DNA from 3 places in the Solwaraspora sp. WMMA2065 genome. Region 2 is predicted to be linked to each of the others. Evidence: riboswitches for the same ligand, from Rfam matches in the RefSeq annotation. Region 2 holds a riboswitch; each other region holds the start of a gene.
What was found. Region 2 has a riboswitch for cobalamin ahead of O7610_RS16640 (ribonucleoside-diphosphate reductase subunit alpha). Riboswitches for the same ligand answer to the same signal wherever they lie in the genome.
Positions count from the first base shown of each region.

Region 1: another riboswitch for cobalamin. It lies ahead of cobN (cobaltochelatase subunit CobN); the one in region 2 lies ahead of O7610_RS16640 (ribonucleoside-diphosphate reductase subunit alpha).
Region 3: another riboswitch for cobalamin. It lies ahead of O7610_RS05915 (VWA domain-containing protein); the one in region 2 lies ahead of O7610_RS16640 (ribonucleoside-diphosphate reductase subunit alpha).

Region 1 covers NZ_CP128361.1:1,287,210-1,294,906, reverse strand. Annotated here, with positions in the region: gene O7610_RS06005 (cobalt-precorrin-6A reductase) at 1-154, shown strand, start outside; gene O7610_RS06000 (precorrin-2 C(20)-methyltransferase) at 142-1,665, opposite strand; gene O7610_RS05995 (precorrin-8X methylmutase) at 1,662-2,297, opposite strand; gene O7610_RS05990 (ferredoxin-like domain-containing protein) at 2,297-3,562, opposite strand; cobalamin riboswitch at 3,680-3,806, shown strand; gene cobN (cobaltochelatase subunit CobN) at 3,864-7,481, shown strand; gene O7610_RS05980 (pirin family protein) at 7,530-7,697, shown strand, end outside.
Region 2 covers NZ_CP128361.1:3,672,967-3,680,663, reverse strand. Annotated here, with positions in the region: gene O7610_RS16650 (ABC1 kinase family protein) at 1-975, shown strand, start outside; gene O7610_RS16645 (DUF1702 family protein) at 1,034-2,050, shown strand; cobalamin riboswitch at 2,205-2,414, shown strand; gene O7610_RS16640 (ribonucleoside-diphosphate reductase subunit alpha) at 2,557-4,932, shown strand; gene O7610_RS16635 (ribonucleotide-diphosphate reductase subunit beta) at 4,929-6,011, shown strand; gene O7610_RS16630 (aminotransferase family protein) at 6,043-7,377, opposite strand; gene O7610_RS16625 (aminotransferase class III-fold pyridoxal phosphate-dependent enzyme) at 7,374-7,697, opposite strand, start outside.
Region 3 covers NZ_CP128361.1:1,268,212-1,275,908, reverse strand. Annotated here, with positions in the region: gene cobO (cob(I)yrinic acid a,c-diamide adenosyltransferase) at 1-274, opposite strand, end outside; gene O7610_RS05915 (VWA domain-containing protein) at 274-2,262, opposite strand; cobalamin riboswitch at 2,343-2,470, opposite strand; cobalamin riboswitch at 2,582-2,755, shown strand; gene O7610_RS05910 (CbtB-domain containing protein) at 2,788-2,988, shown strand; gene O7610_RS05905 (CbtA family protein) at 3,006-3,764, shown strand; gene O7610_RS05900 (hypothetical protein) at 3,812-4,153, shown strand; gene O7610_RS05895 (hypothetical protein) at 4,425-5,048, opposite strand; gene O7610_RS05890 (hypothetical protein) at 5,189-5,509, shown strand; gene O7610_RS05885 (helix-hairpin-helix domain-containing protein) at 5,835-6,431, opposite strand; partial or broken gene O7610_RS05880 (maleylpyruvate isomerase N-terminal domain-containing protein) at 6,615-7,298, opposite strand; partial or broken gene O7610_RS05875 (ASCH domain-containing protein) at 7,347-7,697, opposite strand, start outside.

The DNA.
Region 1 (7,697 bases), 2.4 Mb from region 2:
GTCCGCCAAACTGGTCGCCGCGCGCGAGCTCGGACTCCCGGTGCTGATGGTCGACCGGGCCGCCGCGCCACCCGTGCCGACGGTCAACGACGTCGGCGCCGCCCTTACCTGGCTGATCGGGCTGGGCGCGGCGGCGGGCGCTCAGCCCGGGTAGCGCCGTGGGGTGAACACCACCGGCGGCCCGGCGCCGTCGTGGCTGACCTGGGTCGCCGACGAGCCGACGATCAGCAGGGTCCGCATGTCGACCATGGCCGGATCCAGGTCGGCCAACGCCACCACGTCGACGCGTTCACCCGGACCGCCGACGTCGCGGCCCACCACCACCGGGGTGTGTGCCGACCGGTGCTCCAGCAGCAGGTCCCGGGCCCTGGCCAGCTGCCAGGTCCGGCTGCGCGACGCCGGGTTGTAGATCGCGATCACCAGGTCGGCGCGGGCGGCGGCGCGCAGCCGCCGTTCGATCACCGGCCAGGGCTTGAGCCGGTCCGACAGGGACAGCACGCAGTAGTCGTGCCCGAGTGGTGCCCCCACCCGGCTGGCCACCGCCTGGGCGGCGGTCACCCCGGGCAGCACCCGGACCGGCACGTCCTTCCAGCGGGGCTCGGCGGCGACCTCCAGCACCGCCGTGGCCATCGCGAACACCCCGGGATCACCGGAGGAGACCACCGCGACCCGGGCTCCGTCGGCCGCCAACCGCAGCGCGTGGGCGGCGCGCTGCGCCTCGACCTGGTTGTCCGACGGGTGCCGGCGTTGCCGGGGGTTGGCCGGCACCCGGTCCAGGTACGGTCCGTAGCCGACCAGGTCGTCGGCGGCCGCGAGGGCGGCCTGCGCCTGCGGGGTGATCCAGTCCCGGCCGGCCGGGCCGAGGCCGACCACCACCACCTCTCCCCCGCCGGACCGAGCAGGGTCGGCGGCGCTCGCCGCGACAGTGCCACCGCGACGGCTGGCCAGTAACGCCAGAGAGAAGTACGGCGCGGTCGCCGGGTCGACGTCGGCCAGCGGCGCGACGCGTTGCCCGACGGTGCTGGCCCGCTCGACGTACCAGGCGTCGTCGAGGCGGCCGGCGACGGTCAACGCGTCGCGGACGGCCGGGAAGGTCCGACCCAGCTTGAGTACGGCGGCGGCGTCGGTGTCGGCCAACCGTCGGGTCAGCTCCGCACCGGACAGGGTGCCGGGCAGGACGGTCAGCACCTCGTCGGCCTCGACCAGCGGCCGGCCGAGTGCGGCGGCTGCCCCGCTCATCGAGGTGACCCCGGGCACCACCTCGGTCGGGTAGCGGTGCGCCAACCGCTTGTGCAGGTGCATGTAGGAGCCGTAGAACAGCGGATCGCCCTCGGCGAGCACGACCACGGTCCGACCGGCGTCGAGGTGGGCGGCCAGCCGTCGCGCGCAGTCGGCGTAGAACTCGTCCATTGCCGCCCGGTAGCCGCCGGGGTGGGTGCTGCGTTCGGTGGTCACCGGGTAGACCAGCGCCTCCTCGATCTGTCCGGCGCGCAGGTACGGCTCAGCGATGGACCGGGCGACGCTGCGGCCGTGCCGGGCACTGTGGTGCACGATCACATCGGCGGCGGTGATCAGCCGGGCCGCCTTCACGGTGACCAGTTCCGGGTCACCGGGGCCGAGGCCGACGCCGTACAGCCGACCCGGGCCGCCGCGACGCGCGTTCATCTGCCCACCTGTCCCTCGTCGTCGCTGGCGATCGCGTTGAGTGCGGCGGCGGCCATCGCGCTGCCGCCGCGTCGTCCCCGGACCGCCAGGTGTTCCAGTCCGCCATGGTCGATCAAAGCCTGCTTGGACTCGGCGGCGCCGATGAAGCCGACCGGTACGCCGAGCACCGCCGCCGGCCGGCCGGCACCGACGTCGACCAGCTCCAACAGTCGGAACAACGCGGTCGGTGCGTTGCCGACGGCGACCACCGCGCCGTCGAGGCGGTCGCCCCACAGTTCGACGGCCGCAGCGCTGCGGGTGGTGCCCAGCCGATCGGCCAGCTCAGGCACCCGGGGATCGGACAGGGTGCACAGCACCGGGTTGGCGGCCGGCAGCCGGCGTCGGGTGACCCCGGCGGCCACCATCGTGGCGTCGCAGAGGATCGGCGCGCCGGCGCGCAGCGCGGCCCGGGCCGCCACCACCACCTGCGGCGAGAAGACCAGGTCGTCGACCAGGTCGACCATCCCGCAGGCGTGGATCATCCGGACGGCGACCCGGGCCTGTTCGGCGGTGAGCCGGCTCAGGTCGGCCTCGGCGCGGATGGTGGCGAACGACTGCCGGTAGATCTCGGCCCCGTCGCGGACGTGGTCCATCACGGCTCCTCGCGTGCGGTGCGGACGGCGGCGGCCAGCGCCGCCCCTGGTAGGACGTGGACGGTGGGGCGGCCGGGCGCGCTCACCTGGTAGCCGTCGCCGGTGGCGAGGACCCGCAGCGCCGGTCCCGCTGGGGTGCCGCAGCCGCGCTCACAGCCGATCCAGTGCACCGGCAAGTGCGCCCCACTGGCCGCGGCCGGCCGGCCGGCGTGCGTCGCCGCCGCGTCGGCCCGTACGTCGGCCCGCGACCGGGCACAGCCGGGACGGCCCGCGCAGGCGGTGACGCCGAGCCACGGCGACCCGGGGTCGGTGTCGAGACCCGCACGGTGCAGCCGGCGCGCCCAGCCGGGTGCGTCGGTGAGCCGAGGCAGCACCACGGTCCGCCACGGGGTGATCCGCGCCTGCGGTGCGGCGGCGGCGAGCAGGTCGGCCTGCGCGGCGGTGAGCTGACCCAGCGGTACGGCGAGCACGAGTGCCTGGTCGCCGTCGGGGCGGCGCAGCACGCCCACCGGCGGTACGCCGGACCGTCGCGGTGCGGTCGGCGGGTCGGCCGCGACCCGGTGGACGCCCGGCGTGGTGGCGAGCGCCGCGACGAACCGTGCCAGTTCGGCGGCGGCGAGGTCGCCGATGCGCCAGATGGTGCCGGCCACGGCACGTTCGTCGGCGAGGAAGATCCGGGCGGCGGCGACCGCCACCCGGACCGCGTCGGTCGGCGTGGTCCGTAGGCCGTGGTCGACCCCGGCGAGCCGGATACCGACCCGGCCGTCCGACCCGGGCAGCAGGCCCACGTCGGGGCGCGCCGCGACGGTGGCGCCCCGACCGTCGTCGACGGCGAACAGGAACCGGCCGGAGAGGCGGGTCAGCTGTGGCTGTGCGCAGATCGCCGCGTCGAGGGCGCGGACCTGCGCCGCGACGTCCCACCGAGGCACACTGTCCACACCGGCCAGTGGGGAGCCGAGGATGTTGCGGGCCCGGTCGTGTCCGGGTGCGGGCAGCAGCCCGGCCGCGCTCAGCCGGCCGGCGAGCACCCCGGCGGCGTCGGCGGCCACCCCCCGCAGTTGTACGTTGGCCCGGCTGGTCAGCTCCAGGTGTCCGTCACCGAGGTCACGGGCGGCGGCGGCCAGTACGGTCAGCTGGCCGGCGGCTAGCAGCCCACCGGGGCAGCGGACCCGGGCGAGGTGCCCGTCGGCGGCCGGATGCAGCGCCAGCGTGCCGGGGCAGGCATCGGGGCCGCCCCGGACGGGCGGCAGCGGCGAGGCGGACACGCGGCGGATACTACGGGCTGCCACGGGAGGCGACGCCCTCGCGGCGAATAGATCACACCTTGACGAAACGTCCCCGGGTCGTGACAGTGGTCGGTAGCCAACTGCGGCGGCAAGTGGAGGAAGCCGGTGTGATTCCGGCGCGGTCCCGCCACTGTCACCGGGGAGCGGACCCCACCGACGGCCACGGCCCCGATCCACGGGGCGGGAAGGCCGGGGCGAGCCTCGATCCGGGAGCCAGGAGACTCCGGTCGCCGCGACCGACGACCCGGGGCGCGGACCCCGAGGGAGGACCAGGCGTCCGATGATGCTACTTCTGTCCACTTCAGATACTGATCTGCTGAGTGGACGGGCCAGCGGTGCCGACTGGCGCCTGGCGAACCCGGCCCGGCTGTCGGTCGACGACCTCACGCCCCTGCTTGCCGACGTCGACCTCGTGGTGGTCCGGCTGCTCGGCGGCCGCCGGGCCTGGCCGGACGGACTGGACGCGCTGCTGACCGACGGACGCCCAGTGGTGGTACTCAGCGGCGAACAGGCACCCGACGCCGCCCTGATGGAGCTGTCCACCGTACCGGCCGGGGTGGCCGCCGAGGCCCACGCCTATCTGGCCCACGGCGGCCCGGCCAATCTGGCCGAACTGCACCGATTCCTGTCCGACACGGTGCTGCTCACCGGGCACGGCTTCGCCGCGCCGCGGCCGGCCCCGGAGTGGGGCGTACTGGAACGCCCGAACGTGCCGACCGGACCGGGCCAGCCGACCGTGGCGGTGCTCTACTACCGGGCCCACCACCTGGCCGGCAACACCGGCTTCGTGCACGCCCTGTGCGACGCGGTCGACGCCGCCGGCGGTCGGGCGCTGCCGGTCTACTGCGCCTCGCTGCGCTCGCCCGACCCGCAGCTGCTGGCCACCCTGCGCCAGGCCGACGCCCTGGTGGTGACGGTGCTGGCCGCTGGCGGAACCCGGCCGGCGACCGCCTCCGCCGGGGGCGACGACGACGCCTGGGACGTCGGCGCGCTCGCCGAACTGGACGTGCCGATCCTGCAGGGACTCTGCCTGACCAGCTCCCGCCAGACCTGGGCGGCCACCGACGACGGGTTGTCCCCGTTGGACGCCGCCACCCAGGTGGCCATCCCCGAGTTCGACGGCCGGCTGATCACCGTGCCGTTCTCGTTCAAGGAGATCGACGCCGACGGGCTGTCGGTCTACGTCGCCGACCCGCAGCGGGCCGCCCGGGTGGCCGGGATCGCCGTCCGCCACGGCGCGCTGCGGCACATCGCGGCGGGCGACAAACGGATCGCGGTGCTGCTGTCGGCGTACCCGACCAAGCACGCCCGGATCGGCAACGCGGTCGGGCTCGACACCCCCGCCAGTGTGCTGGCGCTGCTGTCGACGTTGCGCGACGCCGGCTACGACGTGGGGCCGCCCGACGGCCCCGACGCGCTGCCGGGGCTGGCCGACGGCGACGGCGACGCGTTGATGCACGCGCTGATCGCCGCCGGCGGGCAGGACCCGGACTGGCTCACCGAGGAGCAGCTGGCCGGCAACCCGGTGCGCATCCCGGCCGCCGACTACCGTCGCTGGTACGCCGAGTTCCCGACCGAGCTACGGGAACAGGTCGAACGGCACTGGGGTCCGCCGCCGGGCGAGCTGTACGTCGACCGGTCCCGGGATCCGGACGGCGAGATCGTGCTGGCCGCGCTGCGTACCGGCAACATCGTGCTGCTGGTGCAGCCGCCGCGCGGCTTCGGGGCCAACCCGGTGGCCATCTACCACGACCCGGACCTGCCGCCGAGTCACCACTACCTGGCCGCGTACCGGTGGCTGGAGCACAGCTTCGGCGCGCACGCCGTGGTGCACGTCGGCAAGCACGGCAACCTGGAGTGGCTACCGGGCAAGACGGTCGGACTCAGCGCCGACTGCGGGCCGGACGCCGCCCTCGGCGACCTGCCGCTGATCTACCCGTTCCTGGTCAACGACCCCGGCGAGGGCACCCAGGCCAAACGCCGGGCACACGCCACCCTGATCGACCACCTGGTGCCGCCGATGGCCCGGGCGGACAGTTACGGCGACATCGCCCGGCTGGAGCAGCTGCTCGACGAGCACGCGAACATCGCCACACTGGACCCGGCCAAACTGCCGGCGATCCGGGCGCAGATCTGGACGCTGATCCAGGCCGCCCGGCTCGACCACGACCTCGGTCTGAACGACCGGCCGCACGACGCCGAGTTCGACGACTTCCTGCTGCACGTCGACGGCTGGCTCTGCGAGATCAAGGACGTGCAGATCCGTGACGGGCTGCACGTGCTCGGGTCGGCGCCGGTCGGCGCGGCCCGGGTCGACCTGGTGCTGGCGATGCTGCGGGCCCGGCAGATGTGGGCCGGGCAGGTGGCCGCGCTGCCCGGCCTGCGGGAGGCGCTGGGCCTGGACGAGTCCGGCACCGACCGTGACGACACCGACGCGGCCGAGGCGACCGCCCGGGAGCTGGTCGCGGCGATGGAGGAGCACGGCTGGCGGTCGGACGCCGTCGCCGAGGTCGCCAAGCGCGTGCTCGGCGCCGACGGACGGGCCGCGCTGGTCACCCGGATTCTGGACTTCGCGGCGACCGAGGTGGTCCCCCGGCTGGCCCGCACCACCGACGAGCTGGCCCACGTCGCGCACGCGCTGGCCGGCGGGTACGTGCCGGCCGGGCCGAGCGGGTCGCCGTTGCGTGGATTGATCAACGTGCTACCGACCGGGCGCAACTTCTACTCGGTGGACCCGAAGGCGGTGCCGAGCCGGCTGGCCTGGGAGACCGGGCAGGCGATGGCGGAGTCGCTGCTGGCCCGCTACCGGGCCGACGCCGGCGACTGGCCTCGCTCGGTGGGACTGTCGGTGTGGGGCACGTCTGCGATGCGGACCGCCGGTGACGACATCGCCGAAGTGCTGGCGCTGCTCGGCGTCCGGCCGGTGTGGGACGAGGCGTCGCGGCGGGTGACCGGCGTCACGGTGGTCCCGGCCGAGGAGCTGGGCCGGCCGCGCATCGACGTGACGGTGCGGATCTCGGGCTTCTTCCGCGACGCGTTCCCGCATGTGGTGGCCATGTTGGACGACGCGGTCCGACTGGTCGCGGCCCTCGACGAGCCCGACGAGGTGAACTTCGTCGCCGCGCACGCCCGCGCCGACCTGGCCGCCCACGGCGACACCCGGCGGGCCACCATGCGGATCTTCGGCTCCAAGCCGGGCACCTACGGTGCCGGGCTGCTGCAGCTGATCGACAGCCGCAACTGGCGCGACGACGCCGACCTGGCCGAGGTGTACGCGGTGTGGGGCGGCTACGCCTACGGCCGGGACCTCGACGGCGCGCCGGCCCGCGACCAGATGGAGTCGGCGTACCGGCGGATCGCGGTGGCGGCGAAGAACATCGACACCCGCGAACACGACATCGCCGACTCCGACGACTACTTCCAGTACCACGGCGGGATGATCGCCACCGTCCGGGCGCTGACCGGGTCGGCCCCGGCTGCCTACGTCGGCGACAGCACCCGGCCGGAGGCGGTGCGCACCCGCGCCCTGCACGAGGAGACCGCTCGCATCTTCCGGGCCCGGGTGGTGAACCCGCGCTGGCTGGCGGCGATGCGCCGGCACGGCTACAAGGGGGCGTTCGAGCTGGCCGCCACCGTCGACTACCTGTTCGGCTACGACGCCACCGCCGGGGTGGTGGCCGACTGGATGTACGACAAACTGGCCGAGACGTACGTGCTCGACGAGGTCAATCAGCGGTTCCTGACCGAGTCGAACCCGTGGGCGTTGCACGGCATCACCGAGCGGCTGCTGGAGGCGGCCGACCGCAAACTGTGGGAGTACCCCGACCCGGCGGTGCTGGACGGGCTGCGGGAGGTGTTCCTGCGGACCGAGGGCGACCTGGAGGACCGCGCCGGGTGACCGCGCATCCCGGCGGCGGACCGGCGGCATCCCGCGTAGGGTCGAGGCATGAGTGCGGCGGCGTCGGGAAGCATCCGGTACGACGGGACCACGGTCGCCGGTGCGCAGCCGGAGAGCGTCCTGCTACCCGGCCACGATGTACCGTTGGGCCGCTACACGACGGTCCGGCGGCTGCTGCCGCAGCGACCCCGGCGCATGGTCGGTGCCTGGTGTTTC
Region 2 (7,697 bases):
GGTGCCGCACTCGATGGCGGTGTCGGTGGTCTGCGGCGAGTAGCCGCAGGTAGCGTCGCGGTGGTCTACCGGGGCCGGCTCCGAACCGGAGAACAGGTCGCGGTGAAGGTGATCAGGCCCGGGATCGATGCCGTGATCGACACGGATCTCGCGCTGTTACGCGTGGCCGCCCGCGGCGTCAGCACGCTGCCCAGGTTTCGGCGCGCACCACTGGTGGAACTCGTCGACCAGCTCGGTGCCGCGATACGTCGGCAGCTCGACCTGTGCGCCGAGGCTGATGCGTTGCGCCGGCTCCGCCGAAACCTGGCGCATCTCGATGGGGTACGGGTGCCCAGCGTGTACCGCGAACTGTCGGACCGGACGGTGCTGGTGACCGAATACCTGTCGGACATCCGCCTCAGCCTCCCCGCCGCGCCTCCGCAGACGGCCCTGGTGACAGCCATGCGGGCAGCCTTCCAGATGGTCTTCGTTGACGGATTCGTGCACTGTGACCTGCACCCCGGCAACCTACATCTGGCAGCGCACCGGGTGACCGTGCTCGACGCCGGCTTCGTTCACGAGCTCACCCCGATCGCCCGGCGGGCCTTCGCGGAGTTCTTCCAGGCGATGGCGTCCGGCGCGGGTGACCGGTGCGCCGAAATTCTCCTGGCCACGGCCGACCGGGTCGAGCCCCCGGCAGACCTCGTCGGGTTCCGCTGCGACATCGCGGCGCTGGTGGTCGCGGCGGCTGGCCGGCCCGCAGGTGAATTCAACCTTGCGGATTTCGCATACCGGATGTTCGCCGCCCAACGCACGCGCGGCCTCTACGCAGATGTCCAGTTCGTCTATCCGATCTTGGCGCTTCTCGTTTTGGAAGGTCGGGTGCGCCAGCACGCGCCGGACGTCGATTTTCAGCGGGTGGCCATGCCCTACGTGCTGCGGGCGCTGGCTGACACCGTCTCGCTGCCGGGCTGGCGGCCGTCGCCGACCCGATAGCCAGCGAACCGCGGCGTTCGCAAAGTCGGAGAAGATCGGCGGCACCCGGTTCCAGACGATGGGTACATCGCTACCAGATCGAACATCCTGGAGTCGTAACATGCCGTGCTCATGGCGATCACTGCGCCGCCGACTGCTGACCCTCACCCCGGACGGGACGGTGGCCGTCCGTCGTGGAACTGGCCTGGCTGACACCACTACCCGAAGCGTCTTCGAGATGGTGGACCGCACGGTACAGGCCGGCTTCGACGCGGCCCTGGACTCGACCAGCGTCGGCGAGCTGGAGGCCCGGTTGGACCGCACCGCGCGGGACTTCAGAAGCTTCGCGTACGAGGGGGCCGCGGCGGCGTACGCGATGCTCGACGCGGTGGCCCCGACCCGGACCCGTCGGGTGGGCCGACTGCTGACTGGACGCGGCGCGGCACATCGCTTCCTGATCTACTTCGGGGTCGGGCGGGCGATAGGCCGGCTGCCCCGGTTCCGGTGGCGGTCGGTGCTGCCCGCCGACCCGGTGCTGCACTGGCTGGCAGTCGATGGCCTCGGCTTTCACCGGGCGACCCTCGACCCGATCAGGCATGTTCGCCAGCAGTACCGGGCCGACGTGGCGGGATGGCCGCACGGAGACTTCCGGCACTACCTGGATCGCGCGCTTGACCAAGGCACCGGCCGGGCGATGTGGTTCGTGGAGGGTGCCGACGTCGATCGGGTGATCGCGACCGTCGGGCGGTTCCCGGCCGACCGTCACGACGATCTGGTCAGCGGCGTCGGTTACGCGGCGACCTACACCGGCGGGGTGAGTGAGCCGGCGCTGCGTCGGCTGTGGCAACTCAGCGGCGAGCATCGCTCCTTCCTGGCTCAGGGCGCGGCTTTCGCCGCGCTGGCTCGCGACCGGGCAGGGCTGGTCAACGCGCACACGCGGACGGCGGTGGCCGTGCTGTGCGGCACCAGCGTCGAACAGGCGGCCGACATCGCTGAACGATCGGAGACCGATCTGTCACCGGACGGTGCGCTGCCGAGTTACGAGGTCTGGCGACAGCGGATCGCTGACCGGTTCACCTCCCGCAGCCGTCGCTAGTACCCCGACGAGGAGGGTGCCGAGCACCGCCCCGGACAGGCCCCATAGCACGCTTCTCACCCGACGGTTCCTCCTCCGCGTACCCGGTGCGACCCGACGCCGCGACACGCCGAACACAGTATCTGGTGTTGCGTCTTCTAGCTTGCTCCCATATATGGTGTACCCCGCAGCTGGTTCGGCCGCCCCTCGGCGGTGGTCGAGGCAAGAGGGAACCCGGTGTGAGTCCGGGACTGCCCCGCAGCGGTGAGTGGGAACGACCGCCGTCACCGAGCACTGGGCCCGTGGCGGGTCCGGGAAGCGACGGCCAATAGGCACGAGCACGACGCCCACGAGTCCGAAGACCTGCCAGCGTGCCGCACGCGTCGCGTGCGGTGGTCGAAGGCCGCGCGGGACGGCCGACGCCGACGACCGGTCGACACCCGGCGGAGCAGACCGTCAGGTGAGTGACCGGTGGCGTCCTCCCCGCGTGTCCGTCGACCGGTGGACAGGCACGACAAGGGGAACCGATGCAGGTACGCAAGCGCAACGGCGACACCGAACCGGTGGACGTCAACAAGATCGTCAAGGCGGTCGAACACTGGGTCGCCGACCTGGACGAGGTCGACCCGCTGCGGGTGGCGACCCGGACGATCAGCGGACTGTACGACGGGGCGACAACCGCCGAGCTGGACAAGCTGTCCATTCAGACGGCGGCAGAGCTGATCGGCGAGGAGCCGCAGTACTCGAAGCTGGCGGCCCGGCTGCTCGCCGCCTACGTGGACAAGGAGGTCCGCGGCCAGCAGGTGGCCAGCTTCAGCCAGTCCATCCGCTACGCCCACGGCCTCGGGCTGATCGGCGACGACACCGCGGCCTTCGTCGCCCGCAACGCCCGCAAACTCGACGACGCCGTCGACGTCGACGGCGACCTGCGCTTCGAGTACTTCGGGCTGCGTACGGTGGCCGACCGCTACCTGCTGCGGCATCCGCAGACCCGGCTGGTGGTGGAGACGCCCCAGTACTGGCTGCTGCGGGTGGCGTGCGGGCTGTCCCAGACGCCGGCCGAGGCGGTCGACTTCTACCGGCTGATCTCCAGCCTGGCCTATCTGCCCAGCTCACCGACGTTGTTCAACTCGGGCACCCGGCACACCCAGATGTCGTCGTGCTTCCTGGTCGACTCGCCGCGCGACGAGCTCGACTCGATCTACGAGCGTTACCACCAGGTGGCGAAGCTGTCGAAGTTCTCCGGCGGGATCGGCATCTCCTGGTCGCGGATCCGTGGCCGGGGCGCGCTGATCCGGGGCACCAACGGCAGGTCGAACGGCATCGTGCCGTTCCTCAAGACCCTCGACGCCGGGGTCGCGGCGGTCAACCAGGGCGGCCGCCGCAAGGGCGCCGCCTGCGTCTACCTGGAGCCGTGGCACCCGGACGTCGAGGAGTTCCTGGAGCTGCGGGACAACACCGGCGAGGACGCCCGGCGCACCCACAACCTCAACCTGGCCAACTGGATCCCGGACGAGTTCATGCGGCGGGTCGAGGCGGACGCCGACTGGTCGCTGATCGACCCGTCCGACGCACCCGAGCTACCGGACCTGTACGGCGAGGCGTTCGACGAGGCGTACCGCGCGGCGGAGAAGAAAGCGGTCCGGACGGTCAAGGCCCGCGACCTGTACGGGCGGATGATGCGCACCCTGGCGCAGACCGGCAACGGGTGGATGACGTTCAAGGACGCCGCGAACCGGCTGTCCAACCAGACCGGCGAGCCGGGCAACACGATCCACCTGTCCAATCTGTGCACCGAGATCCTCGAGGTCAACAGCGACACCGAGACCGCCGTGTGCAACCTCGGGTCGATCAACCTCGGCGCGCACGTCACCGCCGACGGCGTCGACTGGGACAAGCTGCGCGCCACGGTCCGTACCGCCGTGGTGTTTCTCGACCGGGTGATCGACATCAACTACTACCCGGCGGCGCAGGCGGCGGCGTCGAACCCGCGCTGGCGGCCGGTCGGGCTGGGGTTGATGGGCCTGCAGGACGCGTTCTTCACGCTGCGGCTGCCGTTCGACTCGGCGCCGGCCCGGGAGCTGTCCACCCGCGTCCAGGAGGAGATCTTCCTGACCGCGCTGGAGACCTCCGCCGGGCTCGCCGAACGGTTCGGCCCGCATCCGGCGTACGCCGAGACCCGGGCCGCCCGGGGCGAGCTGCACCCGGACCTGTGGGGTGCCGAGGTCGGCCAGCCCGAACGGTGGGCCCGGCTGCGGTCGACGATCGCCGCACACGGCCTGCGGAACTCGCTGCTGGTCGCGATCGCGCCGACCGCGACGATCGCCTCGATCGCCGGCTGCTACGAATGCATCGAGCCGCAGGTGTCCAACCTGTTCAAACGCGAAACCATGTCCGGGGAGTTCCTGCAAATCAACACGTACCTGGTCGGCGAGCTGAAGGCGCGCGGGCTGTGGACGGCACCGGTCCGGGAGCAGATCAAGCGGGCCGAGGGGTCGGTGCAGGGTGTCGCGGACCTGCCCGCCGACGTGCGGGAGCTGTTCCGTACCGCATGGGAGCTGCCGCAACGGGCGCTGATCGACCTGGCCGCCGCCCGCGCCCCGTACGTCGACCAGTCGCAGTCGCTGAACCTGTTCCTCAGCGCACCGACCATCGGCAAGCTGTCCTCGATGTACCTGTACGCCTGGAAGTCCGGGCTGAAGACCACCTACTACCTGCGGTCGCGTCCGGCGACCCGGATCCAGCAGGCCACCGTCGGCATCGCGCCGACCGTCGGGCCGACCGTCGGGCCGACCGTCGGGCCGACCGTCGGGCCGGTCGTAGGGCCGGTTGTCGCGACCGGCGACGACGAGGCGTCGGCCTGCTCCCTGGAAAACCCCGAAACCTGTGAGGCCTGCCAGTGACCACCGTCTCCGAAACCAACACCGACGCCGCGACCGCTAATGCCGCCACCGCGACCGCCGCCGCAGCTGCGGGCCGACGGCAGCTGTTGCTCGACCCCGGCATGGACCTGACCCTGCGGCCGATGCGGTATCCGCAGTTCTTCGACCGGTTCCGGGACGCGATCAAGAACACCTGGACGGTGGAGGAGGTCGACCTGCACTCCGACCTGCCGGACCTGGCCAGACTGTCGGCTGCCGAGCGGCACCTGGTGTCCCGGCTGGTCGCGTTCTTCGCCACCGGCGACACCATCGTCGCGAACAACCTGGTGCTCAACCTCTACCAGCACGTCAACTCCCCGGAGGGCCGGCTCTACCTGTCCCGGCAACTGTTCGAGGAGGCGGTGCACGTCCAGTTCTACCTGAACCTGCTGGACACCTACGTGCCGGACGAGCGGGAGCGGTTCGCGGCGTTCGCGGCGGTGGAGAACATCCCGTCGATCGCCCGCAAGGCCGAGTTCTGCTTCAGATGGATTGACTCGATCTTCGAGCTGCGGGAGCTGCGCAGCCGCGCCGACCGACGGGCCTTCCTGCTCAACCTGATCTGCTTCGCCGCCTGCATCGAAGGGTTGTTCTTCTACGGCGCCTTCGCGTACGTGTACTTCCTGCGGTCCCGGGGTCTGCTGCACGGTCTCGCCTCGGGCACCAACTGGGTGTTCCGCGACGAGTCGATGCACATGGCGTTCGCCTTCGAGGTGGTGGACACGGTCCGCGCCGAGGAACCGGACCTGTTCGACTCCGAGATGGAGCAGCAGGTCAGGCAGATGCTGGCCGAGGCGGTGGAGTGCGAGGTGCAGTTCGCCGCGGACCTGCTCGACCAGGGCGTGTCCGGGATGTCGCTGGTCGACATGCGGGAGTATCTGCAGCACGTCGCCGACCGGCGGCTCGCGGTGCTCGGCATCGAACCGATGTACGGGTCGAAGAACCCGTTCGCCTTCATGGAGCTGCAGGACGTGCAGGAGCTGTCCAACTTCTTCGAGCGGCGGGTGTCGGCGTACCAGGTCGGGGTGACCGGCTCGGTGACCTTCGACGACGACTTCTGACCCGCGTCCCCGCCCGGCCCGCCGCGACCGGCTACTCCGGCTCGGTCGGCTGTCCCGCCGAGGCCGGCTCGGTGACGGCGCGGATCGCCGCCGCCGTGCCGACCGCGATCTCCTCGACCTCGTCGGCGGAGACGACCAGCGGCGGGCCGAGCAGGATCACGTCACCGTCGACGCCGTCGGCGCAGCCGGTTCCGCTGTAGAGCAGCAGACCGGCGTGCCGGGCGGCGGCGACGACCCGTTCGGCGACCCGGGCGGTACGGGCGTACGGCCGCGCGGTGTGCTGGTCGGCGACCAGTTCGACGCCGACCAGCAGACCGCGACCGCGGACGTCCCCGACGTACGGCGAGTCGGCCAGCTCCCGGCGCAGGGCCCGGCGCAGCGACTCGCCGGCCCGCCGGCCCGCCGCGACGAGGTCCCGCTCGCGCAGCACCCGCAGCACCGCCCGGCCGGTGGCCGCGCCCACCAGGTGGTGCGAGTAGGTGAAGCCGTGGGTGAAACCGGTGGGCGCGATCGTGTCGTGCACCGGGCCGGAAGCGACGGCCAGACCCAGCGGCCAGTAGCCCGAACTGGCACCCTTCGCCGCCACCAGGATGTCCGGGCGTACGCCCCAGTGGTCGACGCCGAACCAGGTGCCGGTACGGCCGAAGCCGGTCATCACCTCGTCGGCGACGAGCAGCACCCCGTACCGGCGGCAGACCTCGGCGACGGCTGGCCAGTAGTCGTCCGGCGGGACGCAGGCACCCAGCCCGGCCCCGGCGATCGGCTCGGCGATGAACGCCGCGACCGGCCGGGACCGGCACAGCTGCGCCAGCGCCGCCGCGTGCCGCGCCCCGCAGCCGACCGGATGGGTGTCCGGGAACGGGCAGCGGTACTCGTACGGGGTCGAGGTGTGCACCGCCTGCTCCAGCCACGGCAGGTACGGCGCACGCAGCCCGGCCCGACCGGAGACGTCCAACGCGCCCCGGGAGTTGCCGTGGTAGGAGCCGACCCGGCCGACGATCAGGTGCCGGTCCTCGCCCCGGGCCAGATGGTAGGCGCGGGCCATCTTCAGCGCGGTCTCCACCGCCTCGCTGCCGCCGGAGACCGGGAAGACCAACGGATCGTCCATCGGCAGTACGGCCGCGAGCTCGGCGGCGTACTCCTCCAGCACGTCGGCGCGGAACATCGAGCCGTGCGCGTACGCGACCGCGCCGGCCTGCTCGGCCTGCGCCCGGACCACCTCGGTGACGCCGTGGCCGATGCCGACGACGATCGCCCCGGCGGCCGCGTCGAGGTAGCGCTTGCCGGTGGTGTCCCACAGCTGCGCGCCGAACGCCGAGGCGATCCGTGGCGCGTCGTCGGACACCCGGCCGAAGACATGGCTCATCCCGGTACGGCGACGGCCCCGCCGGCTGCGATCTCCCCGCCGGCTGGGGCCTTTCCGTTGCCGGCGACCTTTCCGTTGCCGGCGGCCTGCATGTCGGCGGCGACCTCGGCGACGGCGGCGCCGAACAGCCGCAGACCGGTCTGCGCCTGGGCCCGGGTGATCACCAGGGGCGGCGACATCCGTACCGCGTTGACGCCGGCCTCCAGCACCAGCAGGCCGCGACTGAACGCCGCCTGCTGTACCTGGCCGGCGATCTCGCCGGTGGGGAACTCGACGCCGATCATCAAGCCGACCCCGCGCACGTCGACGAGTAGCTGCGG
Region 3 (7,697 bases), 2.4 Mb from region 2:
CCTCCCCCATCTTGTGCCAGGTCACCGGCGCCCCTCGGCCCGACTCACCGAGGGTACGTAGGGCCGCCTCCTCACCCACCTTCCACTTCGGAGACTTGACGAACTGGTAGACGACCACCGGCCAGCCGGTCGACCAGGCCCGCAGCGCCATCCCGAACGCCGCCGTCGACTTGCCCTTACCGGGGCCGGTGTGCACCGCGAGCACCGGCTGGCGACGCCGGGCCCGGGTGGTCAGCCCATCGTCGGGAACGTGTTCCGGTCTTCCCTGTGGCATCAGGCCGCCCTCAGCCGGTCGTGGACATCCGGACCCGACGCCGCCAACGCGGCCAGCGGCAGCCACTGCGCGGTGAAGCCGGCCGCGAGCCGGCGGGCCAGACCGAGCCGCACCGGGCCGGCCTCGCAGTCGAGCACCACCATCGGCGTACCGGCGAGCACCGGTGCCAGCGTCGTCGGGTCCGGTCCGGCGGTCGCCCGCCCGTCGGTGACCAGCAGGACCAGCGGCCGACGGCGCGGGTCCCGGCGGTGCTCGGCGGCGACGGTGGCCGCGGCGACGCGCAGCCCGGCGGCGATCGGGGTACGGCCACCGGTGCGCAGCTGCGCCAGCTTGGCGACGGCCACCTCGTGGCTGCTGGTCGGCGGCAGCACCACGTCGGCGGCGGCACCCCGAAAGGTGATCATCCCGATCCGGTCCCGCCGGTGGTAGGCGTCGCGCAGCAGCGACAGCACGGCGGTCTTGACCACCGTCATTCGCTGCCGGGCCGCCATCGACCCAGAGGCGTCGACCACGAACAGGATCAGGTTCGCCTCCTGGCCGACGTAGCGGGCCTGGCGCAGGTCGGCGGGGGTGATCCGGCGGGCACCCCGGGACGCGGCGGCGCGCACCGTTGCCGGTAGATGCACCGTCGACGGCCGTCCGGTCGGCGACCCGGCGCCGACTACCCGGCCCCGGTCGGCGTGGGCCGCCGAACGTCGGCCGGGCGTCGCGCCCGCACCGAGCCCGGGGAGCCGCAGTGTCCGGGGCCGGTACGCGGGCCCGGCCGCCGCCGGAGCCGGACCGCCCGGCGGTACGCCGTCCGGCTGCTCGGCACCGACCGCCGGACCGTCGGCGTCTGCCGTAGCTGGCTCAGGATGCCGGCCGGCGTCCGAGTCGGGCGCGCCGGGTGGCGGCCCACCGTCCGAGTCGGGCGGGCCGGGTGGCGGCCCACCGTCCGGTAGTGGCGGACCCGGCGGCGGAGGAGGATCGGGATCGTCGCCGCACTCGTCACGCAGCACCTCGTCGAGGCGCTGCTCGTCGGCGCCGGGCGGGTCGAGCGGGTCACGGCGCCGCCGGTGCGGCAGCGCCAGCCGGGCTGCCTCGGCGACCTCGGCGGCGGTGACCGCCGGTTGGCCCCGCCAGGCGGCCAGCGCGACGGCGGCGCGGGCCATCACGATGTCGGCCCGCATACCGTCCACCTGGTACGCCAGGCAGATCCGGGCGATCCGGTCGATCTCGGCATCGGGCAGCGTGACCGCAGGCAGGGCCGCCCGCGCATCGCGTACCCGCAGTGCGAGCTGGTTGTCGGCGGACTGCCAGCGGTCCGCGAACGCCACCGGGTCGGTCTCGTACGCGAGCCGACGGCGCACCACCTCGGCCCGGTCCGCCACCAGGGTCGGTGCGGCCACCGACACCATCAGCCCGAAGCGGTCCAGCAACTGTGGACGCGGCTCGCCCTCCTCCGGGTTCATCGTGCCGACCAGCAGGAACCGGGCGGCGTGGCTGACCGACACCCCGTCGCGTTCGACGTGGGCCCGGCCCATCGCCGCCGCGTCCAGCAGCAGGTCCACCAGATGGTCCGGCAACAGGTTGACCTCGTCGACGTAGAGCAGGCCCCGGTGCGCGGCGGCGAGCAGCCCCGGCTCGTACGCCTTCACGCCGGCGCTGAGCACCCGCTGGATGTCGAGGGTGCCGACCACCCGGTCCTCAGTGGCGCCGACCGGCAACTCGACCAGTGCGGCCGGGCCGCCACGCGCGGTCACCGGCGCGGTGTGCGGCCCGTCCGGGCAGGCCGGGTCCGGGGCCGCCGGGTCGCAGGCGAACCGGCAGCCGAGCACCCGGTCGACCTCCGGTAGCAGCCCGGCCAGCGCGCGGACGACCGTCGACTTTGCGGTGCCCTTCTCACCCCGGATGAGCACTCCGCCGATGCCGGGGTGCACCGCGGCGAGCAGCAGGGCCTGCCGCAGGTCGGGCAGGCCGACGACGGCGGTGAACGGGTACGGCGTCATGGCAGGGGCCGACAGGTGTGCATGGTGAATCCCTCCCGCGGGTGTCCACGCCCGCGTACCGGTGGACCAGCGAGCGGCCGGAGTCTCCTGGCTGCCGGATCGACGTCGCGTCCCGAGCCTTCCCGCCATCGGGGCAGTGGCTGTCTCAGGGGGACGCGACTCACCGGTCACAGTGGCGGGACCGCCCCGGATTCGCACCGGGTTCCTCCGCGCACCGCTCGTGCCGGTCATGCTCCCCCACCCGCGGTCCACCGTCAATGTGGCGCCGGTCCCGTTGCCGGCCACGGCCACAGCCATTGCCCGGCCGGTCACGACGGCGGTACGCTGCGCATGCCACGGTGTTCGGGAAGCCGGTGTGAGTCCGGCGTGGTCCTCGCCACTGTGACCGGGAAGTGTCCGATCCACCATGCCACTGGGCCGACGACGGTCCGGGAAGGCGGGACGGCTGCGACGATCCGGGAGCCAGGAGACCGGCCGTGGCACGCACCGCATCGCCACGAGGCATGGACGAGGGGATTTCCTGGCATGACTGCACCTTCTGTCGGCGGAGAGGTCACCACCACCGCCATCCGCGTACCGCTCGCCGGTTGGTTGCTGGCCGCCGTCGCGGCGGTCGTCATCTACCTGGTCGCGCAGGACAACGGGCTGGTGCTGGCCGGTGCCGCCGAGTTCATGCACGAGTTCACCCACGACGGCCGGCACGCCCTCGGCGTACCGTGCCACTGAGCGGCGGCCAAGCTCCGATGACTACCTACCCGTTCCGCGCGGTGCTGGGCCGCGGACTGCTCGCCGGTACGGCCGCCGGCGCGGCAGGTGCGGTGGCGGCCCTGCTGATCGTCGAACCGCAGATCGAGTCGGCGCTGGTCGTCGAGGAGGCCCGCGCTGCGACCGGGACGGCCGGACACAGCCACGACGAGGAGTTGGTCGGTCGGGCCATGCAGGTCCTCGGCGGGCTGGTCGCCACCGTCGCGGTGGCGCTGTGCCTGGCGTTGATCGTCGCCGTGGTCTTCGCGGCGACCCGGCACCTGCTGCCCGGCCGCGACGACTTCCGCCGCGTGGGGCTGCTCGCCGGGCTCGGCTTCGTCGTGGTGGCGCTGCTACCGGCGATCCACTTCCCGGCCAACCCGCCGGGCGTCGGCGACCCGGACACCGTCAACCAGCGCACCGGGCAGTATCTGTCGTTCATCATCGCCGCGGCCGCCGTCACCTGGCTGGCGCTGCTGACCCACCGGCGGCTGACCGGCTGGGCGCGGCCGGCTCCCTACCGGACGGTGGTCGCGGCGGCGCTGGCCGTCGTCGGGTACGCCCTGCTGCTGGCGTTCTCGCCGGCAACCGGGGTCGACGTGCCCGCCGATATCCCGGCGGCGCTGCTGTGGGAGTTCCGGCTCGCCTCGCTGGCGCAGCTCGCCACGATGTGGACGGTTTTCGGGGTGGTGTTCGGACTGCTGCTCACCCCGGCCCGGACCGGTGACCGGCGGCCCACGCTCGCCAACGTCGCGTGACGGCGGAGCTTGGCCCGGCGGGACCGGCACCCGGGCACCCCGCCCGGGTGACCGTCTGCCGGGGCTGCTGCTGCGGCACCCGCCGCAAACACCCGGACGTCGACCACGACCGGCAGCTCGACCTACTGCGCGCGGCCGCGCCGGTACGGGTGTCCGACTGCCTCAACGCCTGTGACCGGTCCAATGTGGTGGTGGTGCAGCCAGCGGTGTTGGCCCGCCGACTGGGTGCCCGCCCGGTGTGGCTCGGCGGGGTGCACGACGAGACGGCACTGTCGAGCGTCGTCGACTGGATCGCCACCGGCGGGCCGGGCCTGGCCGCACCGCCGGACCGGCTCGCCGGGCTGCGCTTCGCCGCCCCCCGCTGGGGAAAGTCCGCCCCGACGTCCTGACCGCGTAGTGCCGTCGCTTGCCGGCCACCGCGTTCCGGCGGCCGACAAGCGACGCCCCCGAACGCGCGCCTGCCCGGATCACGGTCACCCATTGGCGCACGTTCGACAAGGTACGGCGCGAACCGATTGCACAATCGTGCAACCGTCCGGTGCCGTGGCTTCTCCCCTACGGCGTTGTTACTGTGCTGAGCTGACGGCTGTGACACGGGGAACGGGGAGCATCAGGACGCACGGCCCGACTGCGGTTGCACCACTGACCCGGTGGGGCGCCTCACCCGATGCCGATCTGGTCTACCGGGCGCTGACCATGCTCGGTGCCCGCAGCAGCGGTCAGTTCGCCCACGAGCTGGGGCTGACCCGCAAACGCGTCAAGGTCGCACTCGACGAACTGAACGGCCTGACGGCGGCCGTGCCGACCGCCGCCGGCTGGCGGCCGTTGCCAGCCGGTCCGGTCATCGCGCGGCTTCGCCGGCCAGCGCAGCCGGTACGGCGACAGGACGTCTGGCGCCAGCATTTCCGTACCGTGCACGGCATCGACCTGCCCGGCCCGGACGATCCGGCGGTACGCAGCCTGGGCAGCCGGGCCGCCGCCCGCGACCGGGTGCGGCGGCTGGTCGCCGCCGAACGGCACGAACATCTGACCATCAACACCGAAGTGATCAGCGCGGCGGCCTCGGCGGAGGCGATTCCGCTGGACCGCAGCCAGCTGGACAGGGGTATCCGGGTCCGGGTTCTGCAGCGGCCGCCCACCATCGACGACCACAGCCGCTATGATCCTCGTGGCAGCTACCCTGGCGTGACTGTCGGCAAGCGGCGTGTCCGCCACGCCGGTGGCCGCAGGTACGCCGACGCCGTCATGGGCGGCTTCGCCGATCCCCACCAGCGATCCGACCATCACGGACTGGTGGACTCCGGCTGGCTGCGCCACCGGCCAGTTGAGCGGCCTCGTGGCGGACCCCGACCTCGGTACGGTGCTGCCCGGGCGAGGCGGCGCTCTGCACCACCTACACGGACAACTACCGGTTCGGGGTCGCGGTGTTCCGCCCCGATGACAGGCCGGCCTTCGTCTTCCGCTCCCAGTTGGTGCCGTACCACCCGACCGACGCCTCACCGGTGCGGATCGTGTTTCCGGGCGGGGTGCCACCGGCGAACCGGGGCGTCTGTCTGATGCGCTCGGAGCAGGTCCGCCTGGCCTGCGTCGAACTCGTCGGTGAGCCGGACGGCACGGTGGCCGCCCGACCGATCCCGGTCGACCACCCGCTGGTCGTCAAAATGATCACCTTCGATGATCAGACGGAACTGCCCGTGCCGAGTCCGGGCTGCGCCAACTGTGTGGCGTTCCCCGAGGAACAGTGACCGCCGGGGCCGTCGGGCAGGCGGGACAGGTCCGGCTGCGGCAGCGTGCCACAGCCGGACCGGGGACGATCAGCGACCGGCGGTGCCGTAGTACGCGGTGCGCATGATCTGCTGCATGTCGTTGAGCATCGGCATCCGCAGGTTGGCCGGTGCGCACTGCGGCCATGCCGATCACCTCGTTCGGTCGGCACCGGCGGCACCCCGCCGCCGGTGCGCGACCTCATCGTCACCCGGTACGGTGATCGGTCGCTGCCGCCGTACGTGCCCGATCGCCGGGACCTAGGTCAGCCGACGATCGATCCACTGTGGCCGCTTGACTTTCCGGTCAGCTTGTGGAGCGCGCCGCCGCCAACTCCCGGGCCTTGGCCGGCCAGGTCGGCAGGCTGGCAGTGGCCCGTACCCCGGCGGCGCGGACCGCCGCGCGCAGCGCCGCCTCGTCGGTCGCACCCAACTGCTCGTACGTGCGGATCCCGGCGGACTGCAGGGCGGCGGCCATCTTCGGCCCGATGCCCTCGATGCGCCGGAAGTCGTCCGCCGGCCCAGCCTCGGGGGCGGCGGGCGACTCAGCGGTAGACGGCTCGACGGCGGCGGGCGGGTCGACGGCGGGCGGGTCGACGGCGGGCGGGTCGACGGCCGGCACCTGCTCAGGGCTGGCCGCATCGGCGGTAGTGGCCGGCTCGACACTGGCCGGCTCGACACTGACCGGCTCAACACTGACCGGCTCGGCCGTGTCATCCGCAGCGGGCTCGACGGGAGTCTCGGTGGCGGGCTCGGTCTTGACCGGGTCGGCCGGCGATGCGGGTTCCGGACGGGCCGGGTCGGCCGGCGACGGCTCCTCCGAGGTGGTGGTCGGCGGCTCGACGGCGGCAGCCGCCTCAGGCTTCACCGGGGCGTCCTTGCCGGCGGCGGACCGGCGGCTCATCACGAGCCACCCCGCGACTGCACCGAGCAACACCACGACCAGCAGAATCAGTATGTTTCCGAGGGACCAGTCCACGGCAAACCTCCAGCACCAAAAGTCAGAATCGCGAAAGGGTCTCGTTGTGGCCTTGTCGCTGTCAACCTACGGGCAGTCGCAAGGCGCTTCGAGGGCAGGTCGGTCCCGCTACTCTTCGCCAACCACAGTGGGACGGTGCGTGCCACCGAAGAACGGGGAGCGCACTCCCCGCGGGTGCAGTTCAGCCGGGTCCACGTCACCTGACTCGACCCGCCCGGTGACCGCGCGTACCAACGTCGGCCGGTCCCATCCACGCGCCGCCCGCAGCGGTGCCAGTGTGGTGCCCGCCGACAGCGCCACCACCAGGTCCGCCGCCGGCGCAGTCAGCCACGACGCCATGTTGAGGCCGTCGGCCAGGTCAACACCGTGGACGGCGAGCTCGACGACCCGGGTGGCCTGGAAGTCGGTCAACGTCATCAGGTCACCGTGCCGGGTGACGACCATTCGGTCCGGCGGCTGCGCGGTGACCCGGGCGGCGGCGGTCGCTGCCCGCGCCGCCAGTTCGTCGACAGCGGCGGTGACCGTCCGGGCCGCCGCCCACCGCTGAGCGTCGGCGATCCGCCCGCCGTCCGCGTCGGGACGGAACCGGGCGTCGGGCGCGTAGTAGCCGACCGCGTCCACCGGACCGTCCGGACCGGCGGCGGGTGCGCCGTCGTCGAGCATCTCGACGGTACGGGACAGCGCGATCACGGTGTGTGCAAGCAGTTCCTTGACCGTCCACGGGGCGCATCTGGTCGGGCGGTCGAAGTCCGCACCCGGTACGGCCCGTAGCGCGTCGACCGCGGCCCGGCTCTCCGCAGCGTAGGCGATGGCCACCTCGTCGGACCGCCAGATCCGCTGCACGACACGGAACCGTTCGGCCACCAACATCGTCCGGTCGTCGACAGTGAACGTCTCGTCACCGAGAGCAGCCCGCATCGGCGTCGAGTGCCAGAAGTCGACGTGGGCGCGGCGCCACCCGGCGACGTCAACGAACCCTTCGCCTTCGTCGACGGCGTGGGCGAGGTCCACCTCCGCCAGTGAAACCACCCGTACCCCGGTAGTTTCCAGTACCGCGCAGGGCCGGTCCGCCGAATCCACCAGAACCGACCGGGCCCCCACGACCGGCAGCGGCTCGTTGTCGAGCTCGTACTCGCGCAGCAGCCCGGACGTGGCCGTCTTTTCGCCGGTGAGGATCGCCGCGACCAGCCG